DNA from 2 places in the Trichocoleus sp. AS-A1 genome. Region 2 is predicted to be linked to the other one. Evidence: predicted binding sites of a transcription regulator. Region 2 holds the regulator's gene; the other holds the start of a gene.
What was found. Region 2 encodes NtcA, which controls nitrogen genes in cyanobacteria. Its sites were predicted from a motif close to TTTGTANNNNNNNNTACAAA; they were not measured.
Positions count from the first base shown of each region.

Region 1: NC994_RS03915 (P-II family nitrogen regulator) is a predicted target of NtcA. The motif match lies at 4,461-4,480, and genes of this name have one in related genera.

Region 1 covers NZ_JAMPKG010000003.1:119,522-131,256, forward strand. Annotated here, with positions in the region: gene NC994_RS03900 (hypothetical protein) at 244-1,044, opposite strand; gene NC994_RS03905 (hypothetical protein) at 1,554-3,014, opposite strand; gene rdgB (RdgB/HAM1 family non-canonical purine NTP pyrophosphatase) at 3,277-3,858, shown strand; gene NC994_RS03915 (P-II family nitrogen regulator) at 4,014-4,352, opposite strand; gene NC994_RS03920 (hypothetical protein) at 4,723-5,352, opposite strand; gene thiD (bifunctional hydroxymethylpyrimidine kinase/phosphomethylpyrimidine kinase) at 5,506-6,333, opposite strand; gene NC994_RS03930 (hypothetical protein) at 6,635-6,838, shown strand; gene ftsZ (cell division protein FtsZ) at 6,851-8,131, opposite strand; gene NC994_RS03940 (FtsQ-type POTRA domain-containing protein) at 8,392-9,261, opposite strand; gene NC994_RS03945 (P-loop NTPase fold protein) at 9,948-11,285, shown strand; gene glyS (glycine--tRNA ligase subunit beta) at 11,615-11,735, shown strand, end outside.
Region 2 covers NZ_JAMPKG010000029.1:63,734-75,468, forward strand. Annotated here, with positions in the region: gene NC994_RS20410 (SRPBCC family protein) at 1-314, opposite strand, end outside; gene NC994_RS20415 (mechanosensitive ion channel) at 590-2,353, shown strand; gene NC994_RS20420 (A/G-specific adenine glycosylase) at 2,574-3,251, shown strand; gene NC994_RS20425 (GTP-binding protein) at 3,875-5,281, opposite strand; gene NC994_RS20430 (DUF3146 family protein) at 5,557-5,820, shown strand; gene NC994_RS20435 (pre-16S rRNA-processing nuclease YqgF) at 5,877-6,281, opposite strand; gene NC994_RS20440 (DUF3084 domain-containing protein) at 6,356-7,957, opposite strand; gene ntcA (global nitrogen regulator NtcA) at 8,205-8,876, opposite strand; gene fabI (enoyl-ACP reductase FabI) at 9,256-10,032, shown strand; gene hisB (imidazoleglycerol-phosphate dehydratase HisB) at 10,186-10,830, shown strand; gene NC994_RS20460 (WG repeat-containing protein) at 10,961-11,735, opposite strand, start outside.

The DNA of each region.
Region 1 (11,735 bases), on a different contig from region 2:
GATTGTAACTAAGCTCATATCTTGCATCAAGCTCTCAGAATAGAATGCTGGGACGATTGCATTCCAAATCTAAAAGCGCGGACTAACCGAAAACAAGGGTTTTGTAACCTGCTCTCGGCAGGTTTCGTTTGCGTGCTTCCTATCGCTGTGCGGTTTCAACTGCCCGGAGCAAGATGTCACTAAAGAATAACTAAGCAGAATCCACCCTGGTTGCTGATGGAAAAAAACTTATTCCTCAACATCCTAGCGCTTCGTGCGAATAGTGACATTGCCACCTTCACTTAATTGTTCTAGCACCAATAGTGGTGTCGGTTTGGCTTTTTGATCCCATTGTAGTTTTGCAAGGCGACCCTGAATTGTGGGTTGCCAAGTATCGTGGTCTTCCGCTGGACTGAGGAATGTTTCAATACAATCAATAATTTGGCTAATCGTAGCAGAAGTCGCTTGGGTAGGTAATTTCATTAACTTGATTTGAATGCGGAAAAGCACCCGCTTAGAGCGCTTCGTACCCTCTCCCGTCTCATAAATGACATCAAAAATCTCATCAACTTGGCGTCCCGCTGTACTGGCAATGCCCACTGAGGCTTGTGATGCTTGGGTAGGACGCAGGGCGATAGTGATTAAGTCTTTTACTCTGACTTTGATTTGATTAACAATGGCAAAGTGAAATACCTCTTCATCCATTCGCATTCTGAGGTAATCCAGGTTGAATTCGCGTGAGTTAACCAAGTCAGGATTGCTTTCCATTCTATGAATAGAGTCAAGCGCCAACTTTAACTTTTTCTGGAGGTCTTTGACTTTAAAATCCTGGATCTTGGCTTTCTTTGCCATCTCATCCTTTTTAAGCTTGACAAATACTGCTCCAGCAATGAGAAGTAACAGCAGTCCTCCGGAAGTGTACATCCAGATGGGCGCAGGTTGAGCGTTGGCGGCTGCGGCTGCTGGTTGGGCGGTTTGAGTTTTTTTGGCAGGGGCTTTAGGTTGAGCCTTCTTGGCAGGGGTTTGAGCCAATCGCAAGTCTACAATAAGGAACGGAGTGGACATAGTCGCTAGCCTAAAAAAATTCATGTCTATTTTCAGGATGCCCAAAAAAGCAGAAATTACAAAGTAAAAAGTATGAAAGATAAATAATCAAGTGTGAAATTCTGTCAAATCCTTTTTCGGAAAGCGGCTCGACTCTTAGTTTAGACCCAAATCACACTTCATTAGAGCTGACTTTAACGTGCTGTTAGCGCAACGGCGCGATCGCGCGGACTAGGCAAAACTACAGAGACTTTCATTGTTGGGTGTGAAGTGCGCTCAGGGGAGCTTTTGCAAAAATACCGATTGGCAAGACTCTCTAAAACTCTTGAAACCCTTGAAAAGTCGTCGCGATCGCCAAAACACCTTCCTCAAGGATCGGTAGCCGGAATTGTTTAGCGATCGCCAAACAGCAATCCCTGTGTTATTCAGTTGCTTCACTGGCAAGATATCAGCTAATAGGGAAAGCAGCCCCAGACTGGGGCTGCTTTCCCTATTGGCTAAGAATGAGAGTATCTAGATTCTGCCCGATCTTATCTTTGGGCGCTGCTGCCAAGCTGATTCCAGGTTTGGATCACCTTCTCTAAAGGTGCAGGCAAACTCCCTTGATTAATCTCGGTGTAGCGAACTGTACCCTTGCGGCTGCTAAGGGTGTAGGTGATGTGATCGGCAGCACCACTGGGTGCTGGGTAACTCAGGTTCTTAAATTGGGCAAATTGCTGCTGTTCTAGCAATTGCTGAAACTGTCGTACCTGTTGCACAGGAATGCGGAGAACGCTACGTTCGGAGTCATTAGCATCGCCGATGCGAACCCGCATCAAGCTTCCGTCATTGAGTAAAACAGTTTCGTAGGTTCTGCCAGCAAAACCGCCACTGGCGATCGCTCGAAACACCACATTTTTATCTAAGGATGGTGGTAGTTCGCTAGTCGGGATTGGCATTGGCTTGAGGATGCCAGCATCGCTTAGTTTACTTGCTGCTTGATTGAACTTAATAATGGAACCATCGCTGTTGGTGTGATAAACCAACAGTTGTAGCTTGCTTTGTACAGTTACCTGCCACCCAGGTATTGCATTAGTAAGACAACTCTCGTTAATACCGCCCAAACCCAGACAGCTATCCCAATTGTACTGTTGAGCTTGAACGATGCTGAGTTCGGTAGTGGGCACTTTGAACTGTCTGGAAGCTTCCCTTAAGACTGCATCTCGAACGGAATTCGGCAAACTCGCGAGTTGATCCACCTTCACGACAGAACCAGCTGCATTCGTGCGATAGACCAAGCGTTTTCCGCTTGCTTCTACCGTCACCTGCCACCCTTCTACTGTCGCTGGCGCACACAAAATATCAGGTGCGTAAATCCCTAGACACGCATCAGGCCAAGTCTTCTGTTCGGCCTGGACGACGCGAATCTGGTTTACCGGCAAACCCAGCTGCGTGGAGGCATCAGAAATCACAGCATTGGCAACAGATTTGGGGAAGTTTCCGGGGATGTTACTGCCAGGAGTATTCGACTTTTCTTGACGTAAAACTTGCCCTGTAGAATTGGTGCGATAGACCCAAGTTTTGTTATTGCTAGACACGACAACACGCCAACCGGGAACTAATGCTTGAGTACAAAATTCACCCGATTTCGGAAGTCCTAAACAGCCATCGTTCCAAGTTTCCTGACTAAACTGAGTAATTTTGAGCTTTCCTGGAGCGATGCCAGTTTGACGCGACAAATCTTGACGAACAGCGTTAGCAATTCGAGGCGGTAAGCGATTAGCTTGCTTACGGTCAAGATTTTGCCCCACTTTCTGGTCTTTAACCTTAACCAGTCTGGTGATAGACTCAGAAAGTCCGGCTGGGGCAGCAAATGCGGTTTGTAACAGTGTCAGACCTGCGCCTAAAGACAGGACGCCAGTTAGAACTAAAACGGCAAAAATTCGCTCGGACTGGTGAACTGTTTCACCGGGGTTTACGGGTTTGGAGTGATTTTTGAAAATCTGTCTCATAGAAACCTCAATAGAGTTGTTTTTGCAAGCGGAGAGCGTGTTAGGTGAGACGAGCGGCACTCCAACGCTCATCGAATGCATATAGCAGATAAAACGCTTGACGCTGCTATCGTGCGAGTTAGTTCCGCTGTTTCGTTCACCTGAATGGGTGATTTTTTACAAGTTTCAGATAGCGATCGCCAGCCAAAAAATTTAACTTCTGCAAAAACAGGTTTCTATAATCGTGTAGGCATTTATTTATTTCAGCAAGGGAGCGATCGCGATGACTGTGTTGGTAGTCGCTACGGGAAATCCAGGCAAGCTGCGAGAGATGCAGAAGTATTTAAGCGGATTTGGCTGGGAATTGACCCTGAAGCCAGAGGAACTGGAGATTGAGGAATCGGGTGACACCTTCATGGCTAACGCTTGTCTGAAGGCATCCCAGGTGGCAGAGGCGACTGGAGAGTGGGCGATCGCAGATGATTCTGGCTTGGAAGTAGACGCCTTAGAGGGCGCACCTGGTATTTATTCCGCTCGTTACGGCAAAACCGACCCCGATCGAATTGAACGCCTGTTGAATGAACTTGGCAACGAACTGAATCGGGAAGCCCAATTTGTGTGTGCGATCGCGATCGCTCGTCCCGATGGCGCGATCGCCCTGCAAGCCGAAGGAGTTTGCCACGGCGAAATTCTCCACGCCCCTCGCGGTACGGGAGGATTCGGCTACGATCCAATTTTTTACGTTCCCAAAGAGCAAATGACCTTTGCGGAAATGACTCCTGAGTTGAAGCGCCAGTGGAGCCATCGCGGTCAAGCTTTTAAAATTCTCTTACCCCAGCTACAGACTTTAAAGACTGAGGGTTAAGTCCAGAAGTTAGAAGTCCAGTAACCAGAAATCAGAATTTTGCGATCGCCAAAAATTCTAATTTCTGATTTTTAATGACTCCTGACCTCTAACCTTGATGACTCAGTCCTCAGTCCTCAGCCCTCAGTCCTCAGCCCTCAGTCCTCAGTCCTGACTTAGACAGCTTCCAGATTCTTTTCCCCCGTCCGAATTCTGATGACCTGCTCTACCGGGCTGACAAAAATCTTACCATCACCGATTTCACCCGTTCGGGCAGCGGCAATGATTTTCTCAATCACCATATCAACCTGGCTGTCTTCAACAACGATCTCTACTTTAAGTTTTTGCAGAAACTCAACCGTGTACTCGGAACCGCGATAACGTTCGGTTTGACCTTTCTGCCGCCCAAATCCTCGGACTTCAGAAACGGTCATTCCCACAATTCCCGCATTGACTAGCGCAATTTTAACTTCGTCGAGTTTAAAAGGCCGGATAATCGCTTCAACTTTTTTCAAGCTTCTAACTCCTCAGTTCGTTCTGGATTTGATCTGTACAATCAATTTGTACAACCAAAGGTACTCGTAAAGCGGCGGCTATGTTTTATCACTGCTCAAACAAAGATTTTTGTATTATATGATACATATTGCTCTTCACTCCCACCAGAGGCATCCATTATGCCAACCCTAACTAAGGGGTTTCTCTGGATATCGCTGACTCGTTACCTTGACAGCGTTTGACTAGACAGCGTTTGACTTGACAGTACAGTGAAGATGCGCGGGTTTGGAAATATTTTCCCCATTTGTATCAAAGCGGTTGTTCCAGGCAGATGCACCCGGTTCTTCCGACTCCTAGCAGAGTTAATCTTTCAGCCGTCAACCAGCAAGCTCAACGACTATTATTCAAAAGCGGACGCACAATCAAAAAGCCAGTGCCAAACGCTGTCGCCACAATCAAAAAGATGACGATGATTAACCACCAGCCACTCACATCTGCGGAACGCTCTGGCTGAGTTGGGCGACGATACCGACCTTCTTCTTGTTCGATTACCAAGCTTTCTGAAAAATCAGGTAGTGGTGCTGGTTCAGCTTTGGGAGGGGGAGGAGGTAGAACTTCCACTGGCGGAGCGATCGCAGCCGAACGAGGAGGACGAGGAGGCTGCGGAGGACGCCGCTTAGGTGTTGCGTTTGATCCAGTCCGAATTTCCGGTTCAATGGGGGGAGGGGGAACTTCAACTCGACCCCCGGACGGAAACGAAGTTACTACCTGTTGTGCGTGCAAAGCTGACTGAACAACTTTTTCGATTTCTTGGCGCAGCTGTTGATTTTCTTTGGCTAACTGCTGATTTTGGGAATTCAGCGAGTCCAGCATCGCTTGCGCTGTTTGTAACTCTGCTGAGAGTTCTTTGTAAACCGAAATTGGCACTGAGGGACGGTAGGTATTCATTGGGCTTTGGGGAGTCTGCTCAGAAATATAAGCATTTTGCATTGGCGAGCGGGTCGAGGGATTAGACATCATGGATTTAGTTTAAGTTTGGTAAGGCAACAATAATGGAAAGTGAGGCGACTCTGACAGCCATTTTTTAACAAATTTGCTATTTAATCAACTAGGAATGTGCCCCAATCGATCTTTACGGTGTCATTGCTATAACCTTTGTATTCTCCGATTGTTTTAATTCTCCGATTGTAGGAGGGGAAAAAAGTGTCCCACTGGCCCTTGACCCTGACCAATGGCTAAAGCGTATTTTAGAGCAGTGGTGACATAATCTTTGGCTTTTTGAACCGCAGACCACCGATCTTTGCCCAAGGCTAGATTAGCCGCGATCGCGCTACTGAGCGTACACCCCGTGCCATGAGTGTTTGTTGTCTCTACAGTAGCGGTCTTTAACGTTTCCAGATGGTGCCCATCAAACCAGATATCGATGCCGCGTAGATTCCCCTCCATTCCGCCTCCTTTCACTAATACAGCCGCACCACCTCCCAAATGATAAATCCGTTGGGCAGCAGAGCGCATATCATCCAAGGTATGAATCGGCAATCCGCTCAGTAATTGAGCTTCGTAGCGGTTGGGGGTCACAATCGCTGCTTTGGGGATTAAGACATCCCGCAACGTTGCCACAGCGTCATTGTCAATCAGTTGGGCACCCGTGCGCGATACCATAACGGGATCGACGACTAATTTGTCCAGTTTGAAAGCTTCCACAGCTTGCGCTACAGCCGCAATAATCTCCCCATTCAGCAACATCCCCGTTTTCGCTGCTTGGACGCCAATATCCGTCACCACAGCCTCAATCTGGGCGACAATTGCTGCTGTCGGTAAAGCATCCACCCGCGTGACTCCCAGCGTATTCTGCGCTGTCACGCAAGTAATAGCACTGGTGCCGTGAACGCAGTGAAAGGCAAATGTCCGTAAATCGGCCTGAATGCCAGCACCGCCGCCGCTATCAGAACCGGCAATTGTGAGAGCAACAGGTACGCTTGAAGGGTTTTTAACGGTCATAGGAATGAGGAATGGGTAAGCGAAATGGGTAATTAGTTAATACCCGCAAATGAAGGACTACTAACAATTACTTTTACTCTAAATTTTGATGAAACCAATCCCAATCTAAATTGAATTGAATGATTAGATTTTACAAATTGCTGCAAATCGAGTGCTGCTCAATTTACAATTTGCTGATCGTCGGCAAATTATTGCAATGCTGCCCTTGAGAAGCGGGTAGAACTGGGTTATGTGCCTAAAGACCTAATTAGAGGAAATATACGATGAGCCGCACTGATTTCCAGTTTAGGAGGGGAAATTCGTGCGGCGTGAGAGCATGGATGTAGCGATCGCTCCTGTAATCAGTCAAGTCTTCCCACTTTTGGGACAGGTAATCATTGAATTCGGAACTTCTACCGAATTCAATCGGCTTCGTGGAAGTTTAGAAGAATTTCGCACCCTGCTAACTAAGGCTGGATTGCCCACGCATCAATTAAAAATTAAAAAGGAAATGTTCCATTTTTAATTTTTAATTCTTCTAGCGTTGCGGACGCCGTCTTTGGAGAAATTCCGGAATATCCAATCCTCCACCTTGTTGTTGAGGTTTAGGCTCAAACGTGGGGGTAGAAGGAGGAACGGGTGACGGTGCAATGGGTCGCTGTGGCTGTCTGGAAGTGCGTGCCTCCCTCGCCGCCGGTGTAGACTGAGTTTCCCCGCTAAATCCAGTCGCAATGACGGTAATTCTTACCTCACCTTGCATCCGGTCATCGATCACTGCCCCGAAAATGATATTCGCATTCGGATCGACCACTTCATAGATTGTTTCGGCTGCGGCATTCACTTCGTGCAGCGTCAGGTCGCTACCGCCGGTAATGTTAAAGACAACCCCTCTGGCTCCTTCAATCGAAGACTCTAGCAACGGTGAGGAAATTGCGGCGACGGCGGCTTCTCTAGCTCTCGATTTCCCAGAACCCACGCCAATCCCCATCATTGCCGATCCCGCATCTGCCATCACGGCTCGGACATCTGCAAAGTCTACATTGACCAGTCCGGGAATCGTAATAATATCCGATATCCCTTGCACACCTTGACGCAGGATATCATCTGCTACTCGAAAAGCATCTTGAACCGGCATGGTTTCTGGAATCACTGCCAGCAGCTTATCGTTAGGGATGACGATGAGCGTATCTACCCGACCCTGCAAAGCGGCAATGCCTTCATCTGCCTGAGAAGTGCGACGGCGTCCCTCAAAGGTGAAAGGACGAGTGACAACGCCCACCGTTAAGGCTCCCATTTCTTTGGCAACTTCTGCCACAATCGGGGCTGCACCCGTACCCGTACCGCCTCCCATCCCAGCGGTAATAAATACGAGATCGGTATTTTCTAAGGCATGAGCGATCTCGTCGCGCGATTCTTCCGCTGCCTTTTGACCAATGGCAGGATTACCTCCAGCACCTAAACCTCGCGTTAACTTCTGTCCCATTTGCAAGCGTTTAGCAGCTGAGGAGTGAGACAGCGATTGGGCATCAGTATTGATTGACCAAAACTCTACGCCGCTGACATCACTGGCAATCATGCGGTTCACCGCATTGCCCCCACCCCCACCAACACCAATGACTTTAATTTTGGCGACGCTACCTAGCACGATGTTGTCACTCCTAGATTCTTCCCTGGGTGTTCCGTTAGCATCGTGATTATGGCCTAAATGTAACACGGTGTTATTAAAAGGATTCGCGCCGTCCACTGCGGGTGAACGACCTGCGTTCCCTGAGGGATTTGAGTTTTGGTGGGCAAGCCCTGGTTTACTATTGAGCGTCATTGCAATAGAAAGGGTCAATAAACAACTTTTTAGTTTAGGTAGCGATATGAGTCAACTATAGGGTAAGTTGACCCTTAAAACCAATGAGAGTCATAGTGCATTGACGTTCTTGAAGAGGTCTGGAGTCAACTGTCTGAAGGCTGATCCTACTAAAAGATGAAGGATATTCGTAAAGTAGATGCGCTCTTGGCAGGATGAAGAATGAATTTAGCTCAAAAGACGCCTTCTGCCTAAAGCCAGAACTCGCGTTCCTTCCAAGCTTATAAGGTTTTGGTTTTTTTGGAAGGGTTGCCTTTTTTCATTTGAATTGCTGGGGATTCGGGGTTTTTGAGGTCAATATAGGCAATTTCGCTGGTTGAAAAATGTGCTGGCAAATCTCGCATTCGATCGAGGACGGTGAGCTGATAGGCAAACCGAGAAGTGTAAGCACCACAATGTACCCATCCTTGCTCGGTTTTCAGAATTAAATTGGCTGGGTTTTGCCAATCAATTTCAAATACTTTGACCGGACTGCGGCTAACGGCTTGGTAAAGTGCCGACCAGTAGGGGCGATATTCATCCCGATAGCCAATGATTTTTAAGGTCGGCAAGGGAATGGTGCGCTCCAGTTCGGTGTAGCTTTCTAAGGGCATCCAGACGCCTTGTTCGTCCAACAATCCCAATCCTGGCTGCGATCGCGTTTTGCTATTTGAGGAGGTTTGGCTGGAAGCAGGAGTCTGGCGCGTGCGCGTGCGGAGGGCGATCGCGACTGGCTGTCGTTCCGTAACTTGTACGGTGAGTCCTGGCGGCAACATTTGCCGGGTAACGGTAGCTTCCTTGATGGCAGGTTGTAATTCCAACTTATCGGCGATGATTTGCGGCTGTAGCCGCAGCAAATACTGAGGGTAAGATAGAGGCAGCAGCGACCGAATCGCTTGGATTGAAAGCGTTTTATTGCCCTCAATCGCAATTTGATCGGGTTTGCGGATTACCCAAGCAGGTAAAGTTGTCACCCAAACTAAACTGCCTGCTAAACCGGCGACGAAGATCGCTCGCCACATCGCTTGAAAAGATTTTATCCGTCGTTGGCGACGTAGTTTTTGACGCCGTTGGCTCAATTCGGTTTGTGATACTGATGCGATGCTTGTCATCCTAACTTCTCAATCGGGAGTTTGTGGTGCTTGAGGTAGACTGCACTCAACACAGCTTGATGGTGGTTCGCCGTAAGTTTAGGCGCGTCCTTCTTTAACTTAAACAGAGCGCTTGGGAGTTCCGACTATCCCCTCCTGACGGGGCTATCGCCCTATGCTCGCCAATCCGCTGACCGGGGAGAAAGTCACGATCGGTTCGCTCGGCAATTTCATCTAACAGGACGTTAACAGAATCTCTTTCTCTTTTCAGTACGGCTCATCAGGAACTGTAGCGGGAAATTCTAACGTCTAAATATTAACGTGACCGGGTCATTATGAACTCTGTTTAGCCTACGGAAAAAGAATTTAAAATTGGGGATCGCTCTTCGCCGCCAAAATCTGGGCTTTTTCCATCGCTTTTTGGCTCACTCGGCACGATTCGGCGAGGCAATCATCGCAATTCGACCTGAATCGAAGCGCATCTGAGAACCAAGCTGAGAGCGATCGCGTTATAGCCGCAAAGTAGCCGGTGGTTATACGACTCAGGGCGAAGCATTCCTCTCAAATCCCCTCAACTCTACCAGGATGTATCTATCTCAGTGCAAGAGGGGTGCGCCCCTCCAGTCCGACTAGGGTCGCTTTAACGGAAGCTGTCTAGCAGTACAAAAATCAGTACAGGGATTGATCTGCATACTCAAGAGGTCGGCATGAAATTGGATTTGGAGAGATTCTATAAGGCTTGTAACCCTGCGAAGACGCTCATCTTCTCTAGGGCGGAAGATCGTCCCTACTATATCGATTTCTCAGCGGTGCGAGGTGGCAAAATTATTGAGGCGGTGGGGCGAACCATTGCCCGGATTTCACCCGACGATCCCACCAGTCAGCTATTTACCGGACACATCGGCTGTGGGAAGTCTACAGAGCTATTTCGCTTGAAAGCCGAGTTAGAACGGCAGCAATTTCATGTGGTTTATTTCGAGTCCAGTCAAGAATTAGACATGGCGAATATCGATATCAGCGATATTTTGCTGGCGATCGCGCGTCAAGTCAGTGAAAGCCTGGAAGAAATTCAAATTCGACTCAAACCGAGTTACTTTTCTAACCTCTTCAACGAGATCAAAGACATCTTGCAGACTCCGATTGATGTCTCCGCTGAAGCCCAATTGTCTGTGGGGATTGGCAAAATTACTGCCAAAACCAAAGATAGCCCTAAGCTGCGGGATCAGTTGCGGCAGTACCTAGAACCCCGCACCGAAGGCTTTTTAAAAGCGATCAATGAAGAAATCCTGAAACGGGCGAACGAAGAACTGAAGCGACGCGGTCAAAAAGGCTTGGTGGTGATTATCGATAACTTGGATCGGGTCGATCCTCGACCGATGCCTTCGGGAGGTACCCTGCCAGAATACCTGTTTATCGACCGGGGCGCACAGTTACGCCGCTTGAGTTGCCATGTCGTTTACACGATCCCCTTGTCCTTAATTTTCTCTAACGATTACGAAGCTTTGAAGAATCGTTTGGGGGGTGGGGTGGCTCCCAAAGTGTTGCCAATGGTGCCGGTGCGGAACCGCGATGGTCGGGATTGCGAGGCAGGAATGACGTTGCTGCGAAAGATGGTGATGGTACGAGCCTTCCCAGAAGCGAACGAACAGCAGCACCTAGAGCTATTGACCAAGGTTTTTGATGCTTCTGAAACGCTGGATCGGTTGTGCCGGGTCAGTGGCGGTCATGTGCGGAACTTACTGGGATTGCTTTACAGCTGTCTTCAGCAAGAAGATCCCCCCTTCTCCCGTGCTTGTTTGGAGAATGTAATCAAAGAATACCGCGATGATTTGGCGCTGGCGATTGACGAAGAAGAGTGGGACTTATTGTTTCGGGTGGTGCAGCAGCAAAATGTGAAGGGCGATAAAGAATATCAGACGCTACTCAGAAGTATGTTTGTGTTTGAATATCGGGATGAGAATGGGCGCTGGTTTGGGCTGAATCCGGCTTTGATGGAGACGCCAAAATTTAAGTCTTTAGTGGCTCTCCACCCCTTAGAAGCGTGAGGTATCGAAGTTTTGTCAGGATCGCGCTCCGATTGTTTTGCGTAGGGGCATGGCAGGGGCATTGCAATGCCATGCCCCTACAGAACGTGAATGCGTGAATGAGTGTAAGTTGATTTAATCCACGTTCCCGATCGGAGAGATCGACTTAAATCTGGGTACGGAGGAGGCGATCGCTTCCTCAACCTGATTACCAGTAGGGGCACGGTATTGCTGTGCCTCTACTCGACATCGTTTTAGATGCAGCCTGTCTGGATTCCCAGCGCGGTAAACTGTTTAAACTAACTGGTAACAGTCCGTCCAGCCCCTGAATCATTAAAAGACAGTGTTCTATGAGTACATTTTTATTGGAAGTCGGTACAGAAGAATTACCTGCAAGCTTTGTGAACGATGCGATCGCGCAATGGCGATCGCGCATTCCTGCCAGTCTTACCGAAAATAGCTTGGATCACG
Region 2 (11,735 bases):
CGCGTGCCCTTTCCCGTTGCCTCTGGCTGACATTCCCAGCGATCGCGTCCTTTAAAAAATCCTTCAAATCCCCAGACAATTAGCCCTGGTTCTCGCTCCACAACTACCGTTTCGAGCGTGGGTTGCAATAAGGGAATTTGAATAATAAACCGACTTTGACTCCCCACATCTGTTCGCCACTCTCCGACGGGTTCGCACCGCAACGCCGGATTCAGCCATCGATGCATTAAGACACGATCGGTAATGCAGCGCTCAACCACCGTTGCACTAGCATTGATTTGGATAGATTGCTCGAAAACTTCAGTAGGAGACATACTATACAGACTTACTGGAAGCGAACGCTACAAAAACGCAAATCGGGAAGCACCGCTAAAAATCGCAAATATTCGACTTTTTCGGCTTATTTATCTATAAAGATAGATTAAAAACTGAGAACGCTAGTCTATATCTATCTCATCCTGTTTTAGTCGGTTTTTGATTCTCCAATGCAGTAGCTAGAGAATTTATCAGCGTAGGATAAGTCTTGGCGATTCCTGCTAAGCAGCGTAACTTTTGTATATTTGCCCATCCGACGTTAACTCAGAACACCATGAATGGAACTTGGCAAGGAATTACACTCACTCTCTTTCGAGAGGTGCCACTCAGGTTGAACGGGTTGTTAGCGCAGAGTACACCCGTACCAGCGGCGGAAGCCTCTCCTGCAACCAATAATAATTTTTCGGTTGACAATATTATCTCAGGCCTCGGCCTCAACTTAGGCAATTCGCTAGTGGATCTGATTAAGGCGATCCTAGCGTTAGTCGTTGGCTTGATCGTGGCTTCACTGGCGGCGGCGGCGGTGCGAGGACTGCTGAATCGCACAAACATCGATAATCGTTTAGCAGCTTGGATTACGGGTCGCCAAGGGGCTGAAGAAGGGCCACCTGTGGAGAAATGGATCTCCAGCGTGGTGTTCTGGCTGATTATGCTCTTTGCCATCGTTGCTAGTTTACAGACGTTAAAACTAACAGCGGTTGCTGGTCCCCTTAACACTCTGTTAGAGCAAGTTACTCAGTTCATCCCCAAACTGGTCAGTGCAGCGATTCTGTTAGGAATTGCCTGGGTACTGGCAACCTTGACAAAGCTAGTGGTAACGCGGGGACTGCGGGCGCTGCGGTTAGACGAACGTTTGGGCGAGCAAACGGGAGGTACGGCACCGGGGGATACGACCCCGGGGGGTACGACGCCAAGGACAAACCAGTATTCTCTGAGCGATACCTTAGGCAACGCCTTGTACTGGTTCATCTTTTTGCTATTTCTGCCGCTGATCTTAGATGCCCTACAGCTACAGCAGGCACTGGGTCCGGTTAATAACCTGCTAAATCAAATTTTGGCAGCAGTACCGAATATTTTGACGGCTATCGTCATCGGTGCAGCAGGTTGGTTGCTGGCGCAGGTGGTGCGGCGGATTGTTACAAATCTGCTGACAGCAACCGGAACGGATCGGTTAGGTGCAAGATTTGGAATTTCACGGGCAACCGGCGGACAAACGCTTTCTTGGCTGATCGGGACAATTGTTTTTGTTCTGATTTTAATCCCGACCGCGATCGCTGCTCTCAATGCTTTGGGAATTGCGGCAATTTCGGTTCCGGCGATCGCTATGTTGACCCAAATTCTCAACGCGATTCCGCTAATCTTTACAGCGGCGTTGATTCTTGGCATCGCTTATGTGGTTGGCCACTTTGTTTCCGAGTTAGTCACCAACATCCTCACCAGCATCGGATTCAACAATATTTTCTACTGGCTGGGACTCCAATCTAAGCCTTACACCCGCGCCACGCCAATTCTACCTCCGGCTCCAGAGGCACAGGTACCGCCTACCGGACAAGAAACTATCCTTCAGGAACCGACGCCTCCCACCCGCACGCCGTCAGAACTCGCCGGGATTGTGGTGTTGGTTGGCATCATGCTGTTTGCGACAGTAGCAGCAACCAATATTCTGCAAATTCCGGCGCTGACTCTGTTGGTCAGCGGCATTGTGGTGATATTAGGTCGCATTCTCGCCGGTTTGGTGGTGTTTGCGATTGGTCTGTATCTCGCGAACCTCGCCTTTAACTTGATTACCAGTTCCGGTACTCGGCAATCGCGGATACTCGGACAAACTGCTCGGATTGCGATTATCGCCCTCGTTTCAGCAATGGCGCTGCAACAGATGGGAATTGCTAGCGATATCGTTAACTTAGCTTTTGGTTTGTTGCTAGGAGCGATTGCAGTAGCGATCGCCTTGGCTTTCGGGTTGGGTAGCCGTGATGTTGCGGCTGGGCAAGTCCGCGAATGGCTGGCATCCTTTAAAGAAGATAAAACGCCTCGCTAATCACAAATTTTCTCGGTCAGTTAAACGTAGGGTGGGCATCCGTGTCCGCCCTTTTCAGTCAAAGTTGGATGGGTTGAGTGAAGACTGATGCAATCGCAATACATATCAATACATATAGATATAGCGAGAAATTCTTCATCTTTAACTTGATGGTGTGCTAAAGCGATCGCTAGCGCAATTCATATATTGCGATCGCTCTCACTATCCGAGGAGACAGGAAATGATATTGACAGCGCCTCTCGATCCGAGCAAACTCAAATGGTTTCGCTGTCAGCTCAAGGCTTGGGCGAAACAGCACCTCCGAGATTTTCCGTGGCGTCGCACACAAGACCCCTATGCCATCTTCGTGGCAGAATTCTTGCTGCAAAAAACCAATGCGGCATTAGTCGCGCCCATCTACCAGGCGTTTATCGAGCGATACCCGACGCTGCACGACCTTGCCGCCGCATCAGTGGAAGAAGTTACCAGTCTCTTGCAACCGCTGGGGCTTTCCTTTCGAGGTGAGCGACTGTACCAGTCAATGCAACTTATCCTCGCGCAGTATGCAGGAAACATCCCCAATCGCGAAACCGAGTTGCTCTTGCTTCCCGGAGTCGGGAAATACACGGCGCGGTCTATCTGTGCCAATGCCTTTGGACAACCTCTCGCCGTACTCGATACCAACGTTGCCCGCATCTTGGAGCGCTTTTTCGGATTGCAGGGCGGTCGAGTGAAAGGGCGGGATCGACTGCTCTGGGAGGCGGCAGAACAGGCAGCACCGACAACGCAAGTGGGAACCTGGAACTTAGCGCTTTTGGACTTTGGGGCGGCAGTTTGCACAGCTAGAAATCCTCGCTGTGTTCAGTGTCCGCTACAGAAACAATGTAATTACCTTGCCCAAGCATCTAGCGCCTCATAGCGCAAACGCTACAAGTGAAAAGGCTGCAATTCCAGTCAATTGTTATATTAGAAAATCGGTTTCTTCTAAAGTTGCCGAGCTTTTTTATTTTGTATGCTTAGCTAAAAAAATTGCCTGCGCTGTCTATAATCAGCAAGTAGGGGTAAGGTATTAAAGCGATCGCACAATCTTCCAATAGCTTTCCGGAAATCTTAAGGATTCTAAAAAAACACGCGATCGCTTCATTCGGAAACTGAATCTACAGCTTTACTTAATTGCTAGACATTGCTTTTTAAGCGAACCGCTACGCTTTAGACGCAAAAAGCGCGAACAAAGAGAAAGTTGGCAACTTATTTGGAATTCTTCTATCCTAATTTTTACTGTTTTAGTAGATTCTTTTTGGAACTCGTGCAGAGGACAATGTCCTCTGCACTCCAACTAAACTATTATGTAGTTAGACAAATAAAATTACTATATTATGGCTTTAATATATACAAAACAAGTCCTTTATTATAAAAATATTCGAGCCAAATAAACTAATCGATCAGTTGCGCTGATCGATTAGTTTGTAAATCGAGTTAGATAAATTTTAAGTAATAAAAAAACAAGCGATCGCTCTTTTTAAAAACAAGCGATCGCTTGTTTTAATTCACTAACTTTGCACTCAACTCATTCTTAATCCGATTCAAAATTGAGGCTTCATCCAGCGAAGTCAGAATGCGACTTACCACGGCTTTTGGGCCATCGGGACCCCAGGAAGCGCCGTTCGCCAAGTAAGTTTTAGTGACTTGTCCAATCCCGTAAGAAGAAACCCCAGAAACACCTGCCTGAGTCACGGCAACTGATAGATAGGGACCTAAAGACACCCCACCCGTTGCGGGTGCGGAGAGTCCTAAGAGACTTTTCAGGGAACTCAGTCCCAAAGTTGCCAAAAGTTCGCTAGCGCTAATTCCGCCCATACTGATGGCAATTTTTTGTAGCAGTCCCACCGCTCCAGGCTGGGTCATGGGGATGCCGTAGAGTTTAGATAAAGTGAGAATCATTGCCACGTCGATGACGGCACCGCTGAGGAGATCGACAACCGTGACCGGGTTGAGGGCGATCGCAACTGCCTTCGTCATCACCCCTTTCCAGATAATCTGATTCGCACTTTCATCACGAATCTGCATCTTCCTAGCAATCATCTGTTCGTTCACATCATCGGCATACAGCATGGTGTTGAGCGCTACCAGAGCCTTGCCTTCCCGGTGTAAAATTTCCAGAATTTTCAGCTTCAAATCCAGAACTTGCGGCGTTCCCGGTCGCCGCTGCACTGCCCTCGTTCCGTCAGGACGGCGAACCGCCTGCGCCACCAGGGGAGAGGCGGCGACCATCACAATTTCATCTGGTGAGAGCAATTCCCGCACCCGTTCATCCCGGATTTTGCGGTAAATCGCCATCCGGTCGGCATCCGGATACTGGTCAATTTTGTTAAATACCAGCAACATCGGTTTACCGACTTCCCGCAATTGTGAGAGCGCCTCGTATTCCACCTTGTTCATGTCGCCCGAAATGACAAACAGCAGCAAGTCTGCTTGTCTGGCAACTTGTCTGGCTAAGGTTTCGCGGGTTTCTCCGTCTACTTCGTCAATTCCAGGGGTGTCAATTAGCTCGATTTGGGAATTGCCCGCACTCGGCAGCGTGACTCGTAGGATATCGCTGACGCTTCCCGCCTCATTCTCCTGAGTCAGTTGCCATCTGGCACCTTGATGGGTGCGGGTGACGCCATGAAGTGGTCCCGTTTCAAACACGTTCTGACCTAATAAGGCGTTTAGTACTGAAGATTTACCCCGTCCCACCATCCCAAAGGCGGCAATCTGGACGACCGATCGATCTAACTTCTCCAGCATCGTTGCCAAATCATTAATCTCGGATTCCAGTCCCGTCCGCTCTTGAGGAGTGAGATCCAGGTTATCTACCAAGTCTCGCAGAGCATTTTGCGCCTTTTTGTAATTCAGTTCTGCTTGGATGTCATCAAAGCTCAAAATGGCGTTATCTAGTTCCCGATCCAAATCTGTCGCGTCCGGGGTTTGTGAAGGGAACTGGCTGGCATTTGGGGTTCGGTCAGACGATAAACGACTCAAAATTGCACCTTTTTTGCTCAGATGTTACTCTTCTTTCATCCTAGTCAATACCGATCTAGTCTGGCACTTTCCATATCCAGAGGGATATTTTTACTCGGTTCGTGCCAGCTCAGTATCAGCTGTGAGAATGATGTTATCTCGAAGGCGATCGCAATAAGTTTAGTATTGTTGCTGAATGAAGGTATTTGATCGGCACAGCGATTGTGAGTTCTAAGCGTTTACCTCAAACTACTGCCCACGTCCGAATTACCCATCTTTCCTGGCAACGGGGCTTTCTAGCAGGGGAAGTCACGGCGGCAGAATATGAATGGCAGTTCCAGTGGTGTTTCCGACAGGGTCAATTGTCGGTGACACCTTCTTTGGGACGCGCTTTAATTCAGGAACCTCTGGGTCGATTTTTAGAACAGAAAGATTACCAGCTAGAGCCTGGAGGGGACTATGCGTTTACGATCCGGGCGGAACTTTAAAAGTTTTGAGTTTTGAGTTCAGTTTAAATTAAGAAAGTTAAGAATGACAGAGTTTCCTAGTTCCTCGTCTCTCGTTGCTTCATGTATCTTTCGATGAGGAGGATGGCAACAATGTCATCGATTGGTCGGGGTAGACTCCGCATCCCTTGGGGAATCAGGCGTCCTAAACCTTGGGGAGGGTACATTTGCCAATAGCGATCGCGTGCTTCCAATGTACTGTAGCGCTCATCTACCAGGACAATTGGCACCGACGTTGGGAATTGCTGAAGTTTCTTTTTCCAACTTTTGGAAGTGGTTTGATCTCCCATCACCAGAGTATCAATCGGGTACTCTTCACATAAGTCAAGGATCGTTGCGATCGCTGTTTCTGCCGGTACAACCTCGTGGTAATGCAGAGAATTGTCTTTCCCCACTACGGCTAAACCACACTTATCGCGCCCTGGATCGAACCCTAAAATCATCTGAATTGGCTAATTGCTAATTTACGAATGGTTAATTGCCATTAGTCATCATCTCATCACTAATGACTAATAAATTACATCCTCACCACAACTTCTCCGTCTTCAACTGCCTCCAAATTTAATTTCATGGGTCCGGCAATATAGGCGTCCTCTGCCACGACCGCTTTCAGAGAAATCGGCTTATTGTGCTTTTTCAACTGCTCGATAAACCGAATCAAGCTAACAATTCGATTGTCCCCAACCTGAACTGTATCTCCTAAAATCCCCGCGCGAGTGGCTCGGAACTGGGATGCTCCAAGCAGCAGGTCAATCCGCTGCCGAATTTGTTGGTCGGTCATGTTTGAAGGATCGGCAGATGTCGTTGCTACGACTTCACCAGTGCGGAATACAACTTGATTGGGTGCGGCGTCTGCAAAGACTTGTACCTGCTTTTCTCCCTGGACATAGTTACCAGCCGAAAAAACTCGGACTACATAGTTTCGACCATCCTGAATCTGGTTGATCAGTTGCTCGACCTGTGCCTCTGTAATTTGCACGACCCGTTCGTTCGCCACCTTGTTGAGACCGGGTTGGGTCGCTTTAATCGCTGTCCGATTCGCTTCCCGTAATAGCTGCTCAATGACCTGTCGGGCTGCGGCTGGCTCGACAATACGAAAAACGCCAGCCGCCAGAACCTGACCGCGCAGCAGAGCCAGACTACCCTGACGCAAAGTTTGATAAGACTGGTAATACTGTTCTAAGGTTGCCACTTCCTGCTCTAGGGAAGCTTGTTGTTTTTCGAGTTCTTTAAGGCGATTTTCTCGCTGGGCAATCACCTCATCTCGTTGAGAAATTTTGTTATCAAGTAGAGATAAGGCTTTGTCTCGCTGGGCAATTTGCTCATCGCGATCGCTCAGGCTCTTCCGAAAGGCAGCAAGTTTCTCATCAAGTTCCACAAGGGCTTGATCCCGCTTGAGAATTTGCTCATCGCGTTGGCTAATTGCTCGGTCTTGCTGGGCAATTTTTTGGTCGCGCTGAGTCACTTTCGCTTTGAATTCAGTAATTTCAGCTCTGACTTGATTTCGCTGCTGGAGCAATTCTTGGCGTTCTGCTTGAAGTTGTTGGATTTCCGAACGTAGCGTCTTCGCTTGCCCAGAGACAGAGGTCAGCTGTTTTTGGGTTTGCTGAAAGCTGCTGGCGACCCGACTCAGTTCGCTTTGAGTTTGATTTAGTTGCGCCTCCGTCTGGCCTTGTTTAGCCAGCGCAGCTGCCAAAGATCGATTAATCGCATCTAAGCGCTGCTGAGCGACAGATTGCTGGGTGCGAGCTTGAGCGAGTTCCTTCTCGACTTGCTCTTTTTGGGCGGCGGTTTTAGCAAGTTCGCTTTCGGTTTTCCGTTTCTGCTCGTTCGCTTTGGCAATATCCTTACTGGCTGTCTTGAGTTTTTTCTGCACTTCTTGGAGTCTAAAAACTCCAATCCGCAATTGTTCGCTTGTCGCAAAGATGATTGTCAGTGTTGAGGCAGAAATCGTTAGTCCCGTTAGAATCGTTACTAAAACAGCTGTTTTGCGGGGACGCAGATTGAACAACGACAGGCGTGCTTTTCCCACGCGCGTGCCAATGCGATCGCCTACCGTTGCGATGACGCTTCCCAACACTAAAATAGACAAAATCAGGAAGAGCGCACTGTCGGTCATTGTCTGCTACAGTCATTCCAGTTACAGCCTATCGCATCGCAGGCTAGAGAAAGGGTTAACAGGAATTAAAGATCGAAGGTGAAATCGGAAAGGTTAAAGGTTGCAAGGTTGAAAACTATCCGCTTAAAACCTGACACCTTTTAACTCAACTCCCGACTAAATGTTAAAACTGGATAACCTGCTCGCGCTACCATGCCGTTTTAACCAACAACCTAACCTACAACCTGACGAGAGCCTCTAGCTGTTTTCAAGTAAACTGCTGACTCAGTGTAACTGGGTTGTGTACCGTAATTTTTTTCTTGTGGATAGAAATCATTTTTTCCTCCCGCAAATCTCCCAGTAAGCGGGTGACAGTTACCCTGGTGGAGCCGATTGCTTCTGCGATCGCTTGATGAGAAAGCTTCAGATCGATCGTAATTCCATTGGCGGTAGGAACGCCAAAATCACGGCACAGAATCAATAGAAAACTCACCAAGCGCGATCCCATATCTCGGTGAGCTAATGTCTCAATCATCATTTCTGTTTGCAAAATGCGCGAAGAAAGCCCTTGCAGCATCAACATCGATAGCTCCGGATTATCCTTGAGCGATTGCTCTACCTGATCGATCGGTGCCGAAAGCAGCTCCACTGGCGTAAATGCTACAGCGTGATAAAACCGATCCGAACGATGCCCTGTAATTAAGGACAGTACTCCAAAAACGCTGTTTTCTCGCAGCAACGCCACGGTAATTTCTTCCCCAGCTTCATACACGCGAGACAGCTTTACTGCACCTTTGAGCAAAAAGTATACCCGTTCAGCCGGGTCTCCTGGGAAAAAGATCGTCTTGCCCCGCTCAAAAGTTTCCACCACGGGTGGAAACGCCCCACCTCCCAGTTGACGGAACACAGCTGCTAGCGGTCTATCTTGCGTCACTGCCACTTCCTTTTTCCTAAATGCTGCCCTACAGACTTCTGCAACTTTCTGTCGGAGGAACTTTAACCATAGCAAAACAACTATGAGAGTTTTCTGACATTAGACACAGATAAACTGACTTCCAAGCGGTTTTTGTGCTATTTGATACAAAATTTTAAAGTAGTTTCCCCGGCTACCTTCTTTAGTTCTCTCCCTGCTCAAGGCAAGTAAGATTATGACGGAAAATGTTGATATCTTGACAGTATCTGCGCTATCGGGTGGGATGCATGGTGAGTAAGGAGGCACGCTCCTTACCCGTACTAGACAGCCTTGCTCCGGGCGATCGCGATCTTGAATACTCCCCTAAATCGGATATCCTCTAATATTGCCTTCAAAATCGACATTTATGCTAGATTTAACCGGAAAAAACGCCCTTGTCACCGGCATTGCCAACAACCGATCGATCGCCTGGGGGATTGCTCAGCAACTGCACCAAGCGGGTGCGAATCTAGGAGTGACTTACCTGCCAGACGACCGGGGTCGCTTTGAAAAAAAAGTGGCAGAGTTGGTAGAACCCCTCAACCCCAGCTTGTTTTTACCCTGCGATGTCCAGAATGAGACCCAAATTCAGTCTACATTTGACGCCATCCGCGATAAGTGGGGTAAGCTAGACATCCTGATCCATTGTCTTGCCTTTGCGAACAAGGAAGATTTATCAGGTGATTTTAGCAACACTACCCGCGCTGGCTTCACCCAAGCTCTAGAAATTAGTACCTATTCGCTGGTGCAACTTGCCGGGTCAGCAAAACCACTGATGACAGAAGGCGGCAGTATTGTCACGCTGACTTATCTAGGCGGCGTTAAGGTGATCCCCAACTACAACGTAATGGGAATTGCCAAGTCTGGATTGGAAATGAGTGTCCGTTACCTGGCATCTGAATTAGGTCCACAGAATATTCGCGTGAATGCAATTTCGGCAGGTCCTATCCGCACTTTGGCATCGTCGGCGGTAGGTGGCATTCTGGATATGATCCATCACGTTGAGGAAGTGGCACCGCTGCGACGCACTGTAACTCAGAAAGAAGTGGGAAATGCGGCTGCTTTCTTGTGTAGCGATTTGGCAAGTGGCATTACAGGTCAGGTGCTGTATGTCGATGCGGGATACGAGATTATGGGGATGTAAAAAGAATCAAACATTAAAAATTAAAAATTAAAAAGCAAAGATTCTGCTAATTTTTAATTTTTAATTTTGCATTTTAAAGGCTTTCGCGTCTCCCAGATGCTCAGTAAAGTAGGATAATAAACTTAACTTTATTTTCTTGAGTGAGCATCTGCGATGCAGGCACGCGATCGCCAATTTACACCTTCTCCAAGCATTGAACAGCTTTTGTCTCCTCGGATGGCAAGGGTTCCCCGCAAGACGGGCGAAACGGATGTTATCGTCACCGTCAAATTAGACGGGAATGGCACTTGCAATGCAAAAACTGGCATTCCGTTTTTAGACCATATGCTGCATCAAATCGCCTCTCACAGCCTGATTGATTTGGATGTAGCCGCGACGGGAGACTTGGAAATTGATGACCACCATACCAATGAAGATGTGGGAATTACCCTAGGAATGGCGTTGCATCAAGCACTGGGCGATCGCAAAGGAATTGTCCGATTTGGGAATTTCCTCGCCCCTCTCGATGAAGCGTTGGTTCAGGTAGCGTTAGATTTTTCCGGACGTCCTCATCTGAGCTATGGCTTAGAGATTCCCACTCAGCGAGTCGGGACTTATGACACCCAGCTGGTGCGGGAATTTTTTGTGGCGTTGATCAATCACAGCCAGATGACGCTGCACATTCGCCAACTAGATGGAATTAATTCGCACCACATTATTGAAGCGACGTTCAAAGCGTTTGCGCGATCGCTCCGCATGGCAATCGAAGTTGATCCCCGTCGTGGCGGTACGATCCCCAGTTCTAAAGGCGTGTTATAGGTTTCCTTGCAAATACACTCCGATAAAGGCAACGAGAGCCAGGGAAATCCTCACCAGGCTCTCGCTTCATTCTGCTGAAGTTTCCGCGACCACTGACTCTCAATTCTTCTATGTCTTCAGAAATGAGAACTTATGGAAGAGGTTTGCGGATATAGCCATATTTATTGCCAATCTTAACTTTTGCTAGCCCTTGCGAAAAAGATTGAGCGCTATCAAATTGGGGTTTAATTACGAATTTGCCACTCTTATTGATATAGCCCCATTTGTCGCCGTTCTTTACCGCTGCTAGGTCTTCTGAAAAGTTATAAATATTATCAAATTGTGGGGGAATGACAACATTGCTTACCTTGTCAATATAGCCTACCTTAGTGTCTATCGTTATGCCCGCCAGTCCTTGAGAAAAGTCCCCAGCCCAATCAAATTGGAGTGGAATAACAAGATATCCCATTTTGTCAATATAGCCCCACTTATTATTACTGGATATCACTGCTAGTCCTTCCGAAAAAAACTTAGCTTCCTCAAATTCCAACGGAACAATAACGTCTCCCCGATTATCGATATAGCCCCATTTGTTGTCTTTTTTGACTGGCGCGAGTCCTAGGGCTGATTCACTGCGATCGCTTATAGAAAAAGATTCAGCAACATCAAACTGGGGCTGAATGACGAAGTTGCCTTTCTTGCCGATATAGCCCCACTTTTTACCGATTTCTACCGCCGCCAGCGCTAACGCAGTGCGATCGCTTATAGAAAAAGATTCAGCAAAATCAAATTTTGGGTTAATTACCAAGTTCCCTTTCTTATCAATATATCCCCACTTTCCATCTATCTTTACCGCTGCCAGCCCTTGAGAAAAATTCTTAGCCAAATCATATTTTGGTTTAATGACTAAGTTGCCACTCTTGTTG